3 regions of the Dehalobacter restrictus DSM 9455 genome follow, and region 2 is predicted to be linked to each of the others. Evidence: a T-box and tRNA genes for the amino acid it is inferred to sense, from the RefSeq annotation. Region 2 holds a T-box; the other regions hold tRNA genes.
What was found. A T-box is a leader RNA that pairs with one kind of tRNA and senses whether it is charged. The one in region 2 lies ahead of leuS (leucine--tRNA ligase), so its partner is inferred to be a tRNA-Leu.

Region 1 (4,904 bases), 1.3 Mb from region 2:
TTGTGGTTGTGGTATTGCAATCGTTGTTGTAATTATTCTTCTGTTAATCGCTTTGGGTATTGTTTTCTAATTTAAATCAATTTTGAAAGGAGGAGAATATTATGTTTAGATACGGCGGTGGATGTTGTTGCAGACCTATGGCACCTGTAGCTCCGGTTGCTCCCGTAGCTCCTATTTATGGTGGAGCTGGAGTCGGGATCATTGCCATTGCAATATTAATTTTAATTGCTTTAGGAGTTATCTTCTAAATTCTAAAAAATTTTAATAAAATAAGAAAAGTGGGGTTTGAATGAGGCCACTGAAAAACACTTTGTTTTTCGCTTAAACCACACAACCAAAAAACCAGAAGATGAGATATATTGACTCATTCTCCTGGTTTTTCAATTCTTATATGTAATGGCTTAGTTTATCACTCTCTTTTTAACCCATTAAAGTTATAATTCTTTTTAAATTAACAGCAAATATTGTGGTCGCCGCTTGTAGCTGCATACCAAATATGCCTGAAGCAGATGCAACACCATACCCATGTCTATGTTTTAGCTCGCTGTTTTTTGCCTCAATTTTGTAACGTTCCTTTGACTTTTCTTTGAAATATTCGCTATCCTGAAATATGGCCTGTTCTTCATGCGTGTGGTGTTTTATCGTTACAGAATATGTTTTGGTTTTTGCCCCGTCTTTATAGCAGCCTGCTTTATAGGGGCAGATTTTGCATTTTTCCACGTCGAATAAGTAGGATTCTACCGTTCCTGTACCGTCTTTAGCATGTTTTTTAGGCCGGGTGCTTGTCTTTTTAAAGCTCATATGTCCAGCCTGACAAACATACATCTGACAATCTTTATTAAATTCAAATATATTGGGATTTATTCGGTTCGATTGTTGATGTGTCACTGTTTTACTCAGCTTAGAAACCAGATTGATGTTATTTTCTTTCGTATATACGATGTTATCTTTTTCGGAATAGGCTGCATCACCAATGATATCTGTAACTTCAATTCCTGCTTGTTCACTTTTTTCTACCAGGGCCTGAAGTTGTTTCCCGTCATGTTTTTCTCCTGATGTAACAACTGCGGCAGTTATGATCCGTTCTTCCGTCATGGCTAGATGAGTTTTATATCCGAAAAAGGCTGTATCCGCTGTTTTATGACCCATTTTGGCATCGGCATCCTTTGACATTAAGGCTAATTGTTCATGGTCATCCTCAACCACTTCTTTTAGCATATTTAGTTTTTCTCTTACAGCAGGGTAACCGGAAATGTGTTCTGCGTTTTCAATGACCGTTATTAGTTTTTGGCAATACGCTAGTTCATCTTCCAGTAAGCCATTATTAACTTTTGCCGGGAATTGCTCTTTCATCTTATCATCTATGGCATAGACGGCTTTGCGTAGCCTCTTAGAACATTCTATTAAATGCTCCCGAGGTGATTTTTGATTGTATCTTGCCTGGGTATGGGTAGAATCTACTATGATGGCTTTGCTTTTTATAATACCTTTTTCCAAAGCGATTCCAACTGTTTTTTGGATCAATAGATCCAGCAGGTTTGTATCTTTGAGCCGTAGCTTTCTGAACTTGGTCAGTGAACTGGGGTCAATGACTTCTTCTTCCGGTGTCATATCAAGAAAATATTTAAATGACATATCGTATTTTGATCGCTCCACCACATCAACATCTGATATGTCGAAAATGCTTTTTAGTAAAAGGTATTTGAACATCCGAACTGGATCTATTGCACCTCGTCCATTATTTTGACAATAGACATTAACCAACTCGTCGTAGATAAAATTAAAATCCACTAATTCGTTCATCTGTCGCAATAAATTATCTTTGGGTATGATCAAATCGTATATGCCCATATAGGGACTTAAGGCCAGGCTTGTTTGTTTCTTTATCATATGATTACCTGCGCTGAAGTTTTTTCTCTATTTAATTGTATCAAAAAAGAGCTGGAATTACTTCTTTCTTCGTAATTCCAGCTCTTTTGCTTTTGAGGTTCAGGTACCACTTTTTCAGTGGCCTCGTTTTGAATGCCCTTCTTTTCTTTGGTTATAGCAAAACTACCTCCATATGCACCGTAAGTTCCATTAAGTTTCACGGTTAATTCATTATATGTTTATGGCTAAGGGAATTAACCTCTTAGCCCCTTTATAAGAAATTTTACCAATAGTAGTTACGAGACCATAACCTTCCAAGCGCAAATCCAGCAAATAATGGAAAGAAAAACATTTTTTAACACTCCTTTCTAAGCCGTTGGTAATATATGTAATGCATTATATGCTTAATTCACTTATTCGGTCTATAAAAAGATATAACTAACATTAAGCTAAATCATCTTTTCAGTACAAAATAGTCACTCAGGGGGATTTAATTATAACTAATGGTTTCAGAAAAACGAACAATTGCGTATTTTACGCTTTTGTGTTGACAAAGCATAGAACCATCAAATATAATGTAATCTGTCGATGCGGCCGTGGCGGAACTGGCAGACGCGCTAGTTTCAGGTACTAGTGGGCTTACGCTCGTGGAGGTTCAAGTCCTCTCGGCCGCACCAAAATTCGTCTAAAAACCCGCTATTCATGAGGGCACTAAAAAGGCGGTGTTGCAAAACTACAAATGTAGTGGGGCAATACCGCCTTCTCCAATAGTTAAATAAGTAGCCAGCAAAATCGTTATAGGTTTTAGCTGGCTTTTTTCATAACTGGATAGTCATAGGTATGACTAATAAGGCTCAAGAAGGCAGGGTGATGCAATGTCTACCCGCTTTCGGCAAGTTGCGCCCTCCGTGGCGCAAAAAGCCGCGCTGCGCAATCCATGCTCCGCTTATGCTGGTTAGACATTGCATCGCCTAATCTTTGGTCTTTGTAATCGATATGTCTTTGGAAGTAAGCAGTCTATCCCGCTAGTATCAAGCCGTCTTTAGCCGGTGAAGCGGTTTCCCAATGCGCTCATTCTGTATTTTAGCATGAAGCTTGTTGAAGTTATATCCAAAGCACAACAGCATAAACTCATTTTTCACACTTACTTTGCCGCGTGTTAAGAAACGATTGAAGTTGTAATCGTTCTTCAAGACCCCGAAGGCGCCTTCCGCCTGAATAGACCGATTTACCCTAAGTAAGATACTTTTTCGGATGTAATATTCTCATAGGATACCTGGCGTTTCTCGATGAATTTCTTGGAAACCTGCATCCGTCGGTTTCCTTTGGACTTTGTACACTTCTCTCTCTTGAGACAGCCTTGGCAGTCCTCGCATTCATATACCGTTATTTCAGACCGATAACCGGTTGCTGACATTCTATTTGTGATTCCTGCAGGTTTAAGTTGCTTGCCGTTACTGCAGGTGTATTCGTCTTTTTCGGCATTGTAATCCATGTTTTCTCGTTTGCTGATATCATTTTTAAAACTTCTTTTCTTCCATTGCTCATACGTTTGCGGCTTGATGTAACAGGCCTGTCTTTGCTTCTCCAGATACAGATAGTTTTCTTCACTTTCATAGCCGGAGTCGGCAATGATGTTCTTGTACCGGTATTTTAAGCGGCCCTCCATCTCTTTTAAAAAGGGGATCAGCGTGTTTAAGTCGTTTCTGTCTTGAAAAATATTCATGCCCGTTATGTATTCGCCTTCGACTCCAATCTGAACATTGTAAGCCGGCTTTAGCTGGGCATTGCGCATATGGTCGTCTTTCATATGCATGAAGGTGGCATCCGTGTCTGTCTTGGAGTAGCTATTTCTGCCATTAAACAGAGCATTATGTTTATCGTATTCTGCCTGACGTAAGGAAAATTCTTTGATTTGTTCGGTATATCGCTGCAATTCTGTCTTCCGTTTGCCAATGCCATAAACAAATTCGATGTTTTCTTCTTTTTGCTTCTCCTCTAAATACATGACTATTCCCGCCAGATCACGGCACAGGCTATCTTTGTTGACGCTGAAATTTGTATGGTAGGTTTCATTAATTTTCTCCAGGCAACCTTGTATCTTAGTAAACATTTTGCTTTCATTTTTGCTCACTGCCTTCTTCCAAACGAAGGTATAACGATTGGCACTCGCTTCAATTTTTGTCCCGTCGATGAACAGATTTTCGAAGGCTACTTCGCCGATCTGATGCAGATAGATGACCATTTGATAAAATAATCCGTCGATGGCATCGACGAGATAGTCTTTTCGAAACCGGGCAATGGTCGAATGATCCGGGGTCGGATTTCCCCCCAAGAGCCACATGAAATTAATATCTCTTCGGCAGGCTTTCTCAATATTTCTGCTCGAATAGATATTGTTCATGTAAGCATAAGTCAGCACCTTGAATAGGATTTTTGGTTCGACTGCAGGTTTTCTTCCGGTAGAAGAGTATGCCTGATAGAGCTCTTTGTAGTTTAATCCCTCCAGTATGTGGCTGAGCAGTCGAACGGAGTCATCCTCCGGTATTAATACCTCAAAATTAAATGGTAAAACTAATTGATACCCATCATGATATTCTGTATAATTTTTGTTGTGTAATTTATTTAGTTGCATAACTAAATTATACAGTATTTGCGGGCTCTTTGAGCCCGCTTTTGCTATTTCTCACGCAATAAAAGTAGGGCTATTGCCCACGAACGGTTACGTTCGTTGTGCAACAGCCCCTTTTGATTTGCCAAAAATAAATATCCATTTATAAAAAGATTATAACTCTTTATTTCCCTTTTTCCCTTTTTCGTTATTAGAACCAATTCCTTTCAATGCTTTAACAAACCATGGAGTTGGTACCTTATTAATTTTTGCTGCATATCCGATGACTCTTGTAACATAGATCATCCCTACCCAAAAGACAATCAAATAATGAACATTGGATACGACTTTGGCAGGGAAATATTCAATACTACTTAGCCCGGAAGTCAAGTTGACAAAGTAATTATGGGCAATAACGCCAACC
Region 2 (4,904 bases):
GGTAGCAACCTTCAACACCCTGTTCGCTCCACTCCAGATCCCGTTCAGGCGGGGCAGCAAACAGAATGAACATTCTGGCCGTGTCTGCACCATATTTGCTGATGATCTCCTCAGGGCTGACGACATTTCCTTTGGATTTGGACATCTTGGAACCGTCCATGCAGACCATTCCCTGGGTAAGCAGATTTGCAAACGGCTCATCCACCTGGAGGTAGCCAAAATCTCTCAGGGCTTTAGTAAAAAAGCGTGAATAGAGCAGATGCAGGATCGCATGCTCAACACCGCCGACATACTGGTCGACGTTCATCCATTTGGCCGCGTTTTTCTCGTCAAAAGCCTTATCCGGATTCCGCGGGTCACAATACCTCAGATAGTACCACGAAGAGCACATGAAGGTGTCCATCGTATCGGTTTCTCTTCTGGCAGGGCCTCCGCACTTCGTACAAGTTGTCTGCACAAAGCTCTGGGAAGTGGTCAGCGGATTCTCACCGGCCTTGAACACGACATCATCGGGCAGCATCACCGGCAGCTGATCATCCGGCACAGGCACAACGCCGCACGTATCACAGTAAATCATCGGAATTGGCGCACCCCAATAGCGCTGACGGGAAATCAGCCAGTCCCTAAGGCGGTAATTGATTCTACGCTCACCAAGCTGCAGCTTTTCCAGTTTGGCAGCCATCTTGCCCCAGGCCGTCCGGTTATCCAGTCCGTCAAAATCAAGGGAGTTGACCATGGTCCCGTCTTCAATATAAGCTTCTTTCATCGGCATATCTTTATCTGCAGCGGAAACTTTAGGATCAAGAATGACTCTCGCAATCGGCAGACCGTACTTCCCGGCAAAGGCAAAATCTCTTTCATCATGTCCCGGGACCCCCATAACAGCCCCGGTTCCATATTCGAGAAGAACGTAATTGGCAATCCAGATCGGGATCCTTTCTCCGCTTAATGGGTTGATGCAGTAGTGTCCGATAAACATCCCTTCTTTTTCTGCTTCCGATGAGGTTCTCGCAATTTCGTTCAAACCTTTCATCTTCTCGATAAAAGTGAGCACGCCTTGTTCATACTGTGTTCCTTTGACGAGCTGTGTAACCAGCGGATGTTCGGGGGCAAGAACCACATAGCTCACGCCAAAAATCGTATCGACTCTGGTTGTGAATACAGTGATCATATCTGTGGTGCCTTCAATTTTAAAATTGGCTTCGGCCCCTTCAGAGCGGCCAATCCAGTTGCGCTGCATGGTTTTTACTTTTTCCGGCCAGCCGGTGAGCTTATCAAGGTCGTTTAAGAGCTGTTCCGAATAATCCGTAATCTTGAAAAACCATTGTTCAAGATCTTTTTTGGTAACAGGTGTGTCGCAACGCTCGCAGGCACCGTCCACGACCTGTTCGTTAGCCAACACTGTCGCGCAGGACGGGCACCAGTTTACAGCGGCTTTCTTCTTATAGACCAAACCATGTTGATAGAACTGATTAAAAATCCATTGCGTCCAGTGGTAATACTCGGGGTGGCAGGTTGCAACTTCTCTATCCCAATCGTAAGAAATACCCATTTCCTGAAGCTGTCGCTTCATGTTCGCAATATTTTTCCAGGTCCACTCTGCCGGCGGTGTCTGATGCTTGATCGCGGCGTTTTCAGCGGGAAGGCCGAAGGCATCCCAGCCAATCGGGTGCAGCACATCATAGCCCTGCATCCTTTTGAAGCGGGCAATCACATCAACGATCGAATAATTGCGGACATGTCCCATATGTAAGTTTCCAGATGGGTATGGAAACATGGCAAGTGCATAGAACTTTTCTTTACCGCTATTCTCCTCAGTTTTTCCTGCTTTGTTCTCCAGCCAGGCTTTCTGCCATTTTGACTCAATCTCGTTGAATAAATATCTTTCCTGCATAGATCCGACCTCCAAAGTTCTTTCCAACAGAACAGCCTTTAGTTGTCCTGCCTTATGTTTCAAATGTTCATTCTTCTGGTAGATATTACTAGTCCAAAAATAGATAAAAACCCCCATCCCCAAGGGACGAGAGTTTGCTCCCGCGGTACCACCCTAATTCTGTGCGCTTAAAGATTATAACGGTTCTCACCGGCATCCGTTGCTGCCCGGACACTGCTCAGGAACGAGTTCCCCGCCTGGTGAAAACGGCTCACACCAACCGCCGTCTCTCTGATCCATCCCTTTCAGGTACTGCTTTCCTTCAAAGCGTAAAAATATTAGATTGGATATCCAAATTAAAATCTAATTATATAATACGACTTCCCGGGCATCGCCCCACAGTCTTTCCAGACTATAAAACTCTCTGGTATCTGGTGTCATAATATGTATAACCAGATCACCACAGTCGATCAGCACCCACTGAGCTTCAGGAAGCCCTTCTATCCTTAAAACCGGAATCCCGACCTCGGGCAATTTTTCTGCAAGGTACTCGATAATTGCTTTGGTCTGAGTCGTGCTGTTTCCCGTGGCAATCATAAAATAATCTGCAATGACGGATATTCCCTTTAAGTCAAGGGTCAGAATATTTCCGCCTCTTTTATCGTCAATAAAGTCAACTACTTTCTGCAGCTGGTCATGACTTATTTCCAAATTCTAACCTCCTTTAGACGCTTTTCCATTTTTCAAATCTTCATACGTCAGAATTGTCAGCGGATGAATCGGTTTATTGTTCTCCTTCAGATAGTACAAGGTATGCTCCACACAAGCCAGTGTACCTGTCTTAAGGTCATGATACAACTTCTGGCGAAGCTTGTCTACACCGGGGAAATTCCTCCCGGGTTCCGTGAGATCGACACTGTAGATCAACATTTCCAGAGGGGACATCCCCGGTCTCCCCAAGGTATGATTCGCAACCGCATTCAGGACATCCTCGTTTTTTATCGCGTAAAGAATCTGCAGCATATAAGCTGCGACTCTTCCGTGAATGACCTGGGGAATTTCCATATCTTCCGGATAAAGAATAAGGTTCCATTCCCGGGCTTTTTTCAGCTGCTCCAAATAAGTGTACTCCTTAGCCAGGTCATGGGTAAGGGCAGCTAAGCCCGCATCTCCCTCTTTTACACCGAACCTCGGGGCAAGTTCCACGGCCAGAGCCTCTACCCCAAGCGTGTGCTGAAATCTTTCCAGCGAAAGTTTTTGTGAGGCTAAAGTTCTGAAATATTCCAGCCGGTCGTTCACAACGTTCAACCTCTCTTATTTTACCGCTCCTTGCCATCCATGGGCGTCATACAAGAATACGGTACAGTTTGCTGTACCGTATTCTCTCGGGTCCAGGGTCTGAGAATGTAAGATAAACCAGGATTCTTCATGCTATTTATATAGAGTCCTACGACTCATTAAAGATCAGAATTTATCTTAACAGAAACCCCCAACCAAAAACATTAGACAGTTTGGCGAGGTCTCGCTTCGTTTACTGTCAATGAACGGCCATTGAACTCACTACCGTTAAGTTCTTCTGCTAAGCGCTCGGCATCCTCTGAAGCAACTTCTACAAAGCCAAAGCCTCTTGAGCGACCGGTTTCTCTGTCGGTAATGATTCTGCTGCCGATTACATTGCCAAACCGAGCAAAGTACTCAGTCAGTTCCTCTGAAGTCGTACTCCAGGGGAGATTGCCCACGTACAGGGTTTTTGTCATGGAATTCACCTCTAAAATAATTTTGTTTATAGTATGAAACAACTATTACTATAGTATACAATCCTATCGGAAGTCAAATGTTTATTTACTGATGTAAATATTATTTTCTATGATGAAACGCCGTACTTCTTCTGGAAGCAAATAACGAATAGACTTGTTATTCCAGATCCTTTTTCTGATATCTGTCGAAGATATAGCCAGAGCGGGAATTTCCATCTCGAATATTCTGTTTTGGGCATAAGGATATCTGTCAAATAATTCTCCCAAAAAACCACCAATTTCATACCCCGGTCTTGAAGCCCCGATAATTTTGGATATTCCAATAATTCCTTCTGCTTCCCGCCAGCTCAAAATATCCCGGAGCGCATCGGAACCGGTGATAAAAAAAAGTTCCTGTTCGGGGAACAACAGATGCAAGGCTTTTAAAGTGTCATAGGTGTATGAAGGGCCTTCTCTGTCGATCTCAATTCTGGATGCGATAAAATTCTCATTGTCGCGGATAGACATTTCGACCATCGCAAAACGCAGATCCGAATTTGCAATCTGATGATGGACTTTATGCGGAGGAATGCCTGTGGGGATGAATAAGACCTTATCAAGCGCAAATTCGACCCTGGCTGTCTCCGCAGCCACCAGATGGCCGTAATGAATTGGATTAAACGTTCCTCCCATGATGCCAATCCGGCATCCGCCAGCGATTGACTCGCGAACACTCCGTTCCATTATTTATCTCCTAAATTTTTATTATTAGACAAGTCTCCGTAACACTGTCTATAACGGAGACTGATCTCAGGAGAATACTTAAGTAAAATATGCTGAGAAATATCCCGCCTGCAAATTGTCCTCATTTACCAAGAAAATATGTCAGGGCAGCTCTATTTTTGGTTTTTCGCTGGCCTTCCGATAGAGCAGGAAATTCCGCCCGATCACCTGAACCAATTCTGAATGGGTAGCTTCGGCCAGCCCGGAGGCGATATTTTTCGGGGCATCGGCACAATTCTGGAGCACCCGTCCTTTAATCAGCTCTCTTGCCTCCAACGCATCGGCGGCCTGTTTAATCATATTATCTGTAATTTCATCTTTGCCAACGATTAAAATAGGTTCCATTTCATTCCCCATAGCCCTTAAAAACCTTTTCTGTTTGCCTGTCAGCATGCTATTGTCCTCCCTCCGACCATTCCAACTCCAACTTTCCGATCGATACTTTATTGCCTTCTTTGATCCCCTGTTCCTTCAGTGCATCGTCGACTCCCATCACTTTAAGGATATTCTGG
Region 3 (4,904 bases), 1.2 Mb from region 2:
CAGGATGAGCTTTGAGGGCAGGGAGTATTATCTGAAAAGCAAGCAGGAGATGAATTTGCTTTTTGGGGAGACGCCCGAGGTTTTACGCCAGACGAATGAGATTGCGGAGCGCTGCAACGTCAGCTTTTCGTTTGGCCAGCATTATCTGCCGGTCTACGAGGTTCCGGAAGGCTGCACCCTGGACGAGTACCTGCGGGAATTATGCTGGAAGGCGTTCCCGGTATTCTACCCGGAGGAAACGCCGGAACAGCGCGAGCGGCTGGAATATGAGCTTGGGATTATTACCCAGACTGGTTTTTCCGGGTATTTTTTGATTGTGTCCGATTTCTGCCGGTATGCCCGGGAGCATGATGTTGCAGTCGGTCCGGGGCGTGGTTCAGCAGCTGCGAGTATGGTTGCGTACTTGCTTGGCATCACCTCCGTGGAGCCACTGCGCCATGATCTTCTTTTTGAACGTTTTTTAAATCCGGAAAGGATATCCATGCCGGATATTGATATCGACTTTGACCCGGAAGGCCGGGAAAAAGTCATCAAATATGTAACAGAAAAGTATGGGGAAGAGAAGGTTTGCCAGATCATTACGTTTGGTACCATGGGTGCCAAGGGCGTGCTGAGGGATGTCGGAAGAGTCCTGAATATACCGCTCAGCAAAGTCGATAAAGTCGCCAAAGCGGTACCGTATGAATTGGGCATGACGCTGGAAAGAGCGCTGGCCGTTTCTCCTGAATTGCAGAAAATGGTTAGGGAAGAAGAGGAAATCAAAAAGTTGTATGAGATTTCCAAGTCCCTGGAGGGGATGCCGCGGCATGCTTCCACGCATGCTGCCGGCGTCGTGATTGCCAGGGACGAATTGACCAGTTACCTTCCACTTCAGAAAACCTCCGACGGGCTCTTGATGACGCAGTTTCCGATGAAAACGGTTGAGGAGATCGGACTGCTGAAGATGGATTTCCTGGGTCTGCGGAACCTGACGATCCTGACCAAAGCGCTTGCAAATATTGAACAGGCCCGCGATATCCGGCTTGACCTGAACCATTTGCCGCTCGACGACCAAGCGACGTATCAGCTGCTTTCCGAAGGGAACAGTACAGGTGTATTTCAGCTGGAAAGCGGTGGCATGCGGGCCATCTTAAAAGATTTGAAGCCCAATTGTTTTGAAGATATTATTGCGGTAAACGCGCTGTACCGGCCCGGTCCGATGGAACAGATTCCGGAGTTCGTGCGCCGGAAGCATGGCGGGCTGATCAAAGTCCTGCATTCAAAAATAGAAGAGATTTTAAGACCGACCTACGGGATTATCGTCTACCAGGAACAGGTCATGCAGATAGCTCAGAATCTTGGCGGATACTCTCTTGGACGAGCAGATCTTCTGCGCAGGGCCATGGGAAAAAAAGACAAGAAGATCATGGCCGAAGAAAAGCAGAATTTTATCTACGGCCTGCAGGACAGCGGCGGTGAATGGATTGTGCCGGGAGCGCTCCGTCTGGGTATAGGTGAAAAGGAAGCTGAAGAGATTTTTGATCTGATGGCCAAATTTGCCGAGTACGGATTCAATAAGGGGCATGCCACGGCTTATGCGATGATCTCATATCAGACAGCGTATCTGAAGGCGAATTATCCGCTCGAATACACTGCAGCGCTGCTGAGTTCCGTAATCGGCGCATCAGATAAAGTCACTTTTTACATTCAGGAAGCCAGGAGCAGCGGCATTGAGATTCTGCCGCCCGATGTCCAGTACAGTTACCGGGATTTTACCATAGAACACGGAGCGATACGTTTCGGGCTCGAGGCGATCCGCAATGTCGGGACACAGGTGGTTGACAGGATCATCGCCGAAAGAGCTAACGGCCCGTTTGCGTCGTTTTATGACTTTATTGTACGCATGGATGCTAAAGTTCTAAACAAACGAACCCTTGAAAGTCTGATTAAGGCCGGCGCGTTTCAGTCACTGTGCAGCCGCGCTCAGGCTATGAAAGTCCTGGATCAGGCCCTGGAGCTGGCCCAGAACCGGCAAAAGGACAACGAATCCGGCCAGATGTCTTTGTTTGATCTCGACCAGGACCTCGATGAAGGGTTGCGTATGCCTGAAATACCGGAATTCAGCGAGAGCGAGATCCTAAAGATGGAGAGGGAGTATATCGGTATTTATCTCACAGCCCATCCGCTTTATTCCGTGAATGACCTATTAAGGAAAATCACGAGTTCAGAAATTGCGGCCTGTCTCGAAAGTGCGGAAGAAAAAAAGGTCATTCTGGGTGGGATAATAAATTCTTATCGGCAAACAATAACGAAAAAAGGGGAAATGATGGCTACCTTCTTACTGGAGGATCTGACCGGAACGATTGAGGTTCTGGTATTCCCCAGATTGTTTCCGGAAGTTGTCAGGATGGACAACGACCATATTGTGGTTGTTCACGGTCGTTATTATGTGAATGAAGATGAAAAGAAAATATTTGCTGAAAAAGTTCTGCCGATCGAGGAATGCAGCGTCAAACCGGATAAATTGTTTCTGAAGATTCCAAGCAATCAGGATACGGAACTGACCGATAAGATCCTGGCAATCCTTGGGGCATTTCGCGGAACGCATCCTGTCTATTTCTTTTGCCAGGATAATAAGAAGACCTTTGAGATAAGTCCAAATTATTTTGTCAGGCCATCTGAAGAGCTTGACAGGGCGCTTATTGCGCTTTTGGGAAATGATCAGGTAAGATGGCAATAAAAATTTGTTGGAAGAGGCAGGATATTGTTACTTTGGGGCGAATCCCATAAATAGATTTTATGACGCTGAGATATTTTCTGAACTGAAGGAGATTTTTTGTGCGAACTGCGATATACCCGGGGACATTCGATCCAGTAACCAATGGGCACCTTGATATCCTGCATAGAGCTATTTACCTTTTTGACCGTGTCATTGTGGCGGTAGCTTCCGAAAGTAACAAACAGACGCTTTTTTCATTGGAAGAAAGGCAGGAACTGTTGAGATGCGAAACCAGCGATATGAAAAATGTTGAAGTCAAGTCTTTTGGCGGTCTGACTGTGGATTTTGCGCGTGAATGCGGAGCTGTTGCGCTGATCAGAGGCTTGCGGGCCATGACGGATTTCGAATACGAATTTCAGCTGGCTTTGATGAATAAAAAGCTGGCTCCCGACATCGAGACCGTCTTTTTAATGACAAAAAGCGAGTATTCGTTCATCAGTTCCAGCTCGATCAAATCGGCGGCAAGTCTGAAAGGAGATGTTTCAGGATTAGTTCCGCCAAATGTGGAGAAAGCAATGATTCAAAAGTATAATAAGATGGTCTAAATGCTTATTGGAGGATAGAATATGTGGACAGTCATTTATATAGCACCAAATAAAGCAGTCGCTGAAAAATATCAAAAAGCATTTGCAGACGAAGGTATTTTAGTCCAGCTAAAAGCAGTAGGTTCCCAAGAATCCGTCGACGTAAGCGTCGAAATACTCGTGCCGGAGTCGGAGGCTGAGGAAGCCAACGAGATCCTGACCGGTATTATGCGTTCATAATCCAAGTTGTCTTTATCGGAGTAAAAAATAATATGAAAATGGCCGTAAAAAAAGTGGCAATGTACTTGCGTTTTTGACGCTGATATTATAAAATAGCAAAAGTAAGGCGTGCCGAAGTGGCGGAATTGGCAGACGCGTCGGTCTCAAAAACCGATATCTGTGAGGATGTGCCGGTTCGACCCCGGCCTTCGGCACCATGAAATTTAAAGGCTTTTGGGCCTTTTTATTTTTTGCCCAAATGTATTGAAATTTATATTTGTACAGATTTTTTTAGGCAGATAACACAAGAAGAGGGCGATATTATTTCATCCTCTTCTTTGCATTATTATTTGGACTTTTGATCATCCCTATTTAGATGGAAAATCAGTGTAAAAGAAGGATTTTAGTATATGACTGTAAAATATATGCTAAATTAGCAAAAGATTCTTGTTAATGTATAAAACAAGGTATATAGGAGGAAAATCATGGATTTTATTGATGAATTGATATGAGGGGAAACGAACAAAGGCAACTGTTGATAAATTTAAGGAAATAGTAAAAAAATCATACAACCAATTTCTAAATGAGATAGTTAATGATCGGCTAAAAGCTGCGATGGGTGATTCAGAAAAGGTTGAACAAGAACCACAGGAGGCAGCAACTACTGTACAGAAGGATCAGGAATTAAAAAATAAAATAGAGACAACACAAGAAGAGTTAGAATATTATTATGCAGTAAAAAGTGTTTTGAATCCGGCAGTTAATTCATCAAGGATATTCTTTAGAGATACCGAATCATATTTTGGTATTCTATTGGATGATAATAAACTAAAGTGGATATGTAGATTAGGCTTAAATGCACAGCAGAAATATTTATACATTCCTGATGAGAATAAACACCCGATTCGAATTCAAATATCGGACGTTGATGATATCTATAACTATCAAACACAGCTGATAGAATCAGTAAAAAGATACCTATCGTAAGAGTATATATAGGAAGAGCATGATCAATCATGCTCAGATTACTGACGAACCCCATGATTAAAAATTAATGGGGTTCGTTTTTGTTTTATTTAAGCATACGAAAGAATATTCTTGTCAGAATAAAGTAAACACATTTAAAAGGCTCAGATTTTATTTCATGAGCCTTTACTATTTGTATAAATTAACATATATCATACATAATAGAATAATGTATTAAAGAAAAGTTTAATTAATTTGCTTGTATATATATGGAAAGTAGGTTAAAATAAATGTACAAGAAATATCGATTAGAACGGAGGGGAAGAGAGGTGGCGAGTGCAAAAACAGCAGTTCTTAATACGACAAAAAAATCTGGAAGATTTGATATTCTACGCGAATCACTATCTTTGTCCCTTGATAGAAAAACTGCAAGAGCT

Region 1: it has a tRNA-Leu gene. The T-box ahead of leuS (leucine--tRNA ligase) is inferred to sense a tRNA for this amino acid. The anticodon was not compared.
Region 3: it has a tRNA-Leu gene. The T-box ahead of leuS (leucine--tRNA ligase) is inferred to sense a tRNA for this amino acid. The anticodon was not compared.

The regions. Positions count from the first base shown of each region.
Region 1 covers NZ_CP007033.1:1,840,557-1,845,460, forward strand. The annotation lists gene DEHRE_RS15000 (hypothetical protein) at 102-248, shown strand; gene DEHRE_RS08820 (IS1182 family transposase) at 421-1,890, opposite strand; tRNA gene DEHRE_RS08830 (tRNA-Leu) at 2,460-2,546, shown strand; partial or broken gene DEHRE_RS08835 (IS1182 family transposase) at 2,901-4,504, opposite strand; gene DEHRE_RS08840 (hypothetical protein) at 4,655-4,904, opposite strand, start outside.
Region 2 covers NZ_CP007033.1:570,326-575,229, reverse strand. The annotation lists gene leuS (leucine--tRNA ligase) at 1-1,894, opposite strand, end outside; T-box leader at 2,014-2,208, opposite strand; gene rsfS (ribosome silencing factor) at 2,237-2,584, opposite strand; gene yqeK (bis(5'-nucleosyl)-tetraphosphatase (symmetrical) YqeK) at 2,588-3,172, opposite strand; gene DEHRE_RS02770 (RNA recognition motif domain-containing protein) at 3,376-3,630, opposite strand; gene nadD (nicotinate-nucleotide adenylyltransferase) at 3,712-4,353, opposite strand; gene yhbY (ribosome assembly RNA-binding protein YhbY) at 4,495-4,785, opposite strand; gene obgE (GTPase ObgE) at 4,787-4,904, opposite strand, start outside.
Region 3 covers NZ_CP007033.1:1,809,869-1,814,772, reverse strand. The annotation lists gene DEHRE_RS08690 (DNA polymerase III subunit alpha) at 1-2,719, shown strand, start outside; gene coaD (pantetheine-phosphate adenylyltransferase) at 2,818-3,303, shown strand; gene DEHRE_RS08680 (putative signal transducing protein) at 3,325-3,522, shown strand; tRNA gene DEHRE_RS08675 (tRNA-Leu) at 3,633-3,719, shown strand; gene DEHRE_RS08670 (hypothetical protein) at 4,117-4,488, shown strand; gene DEHRE_RS14805 (hypothetical protein) at 4,797-4,904, shown strand, end outside.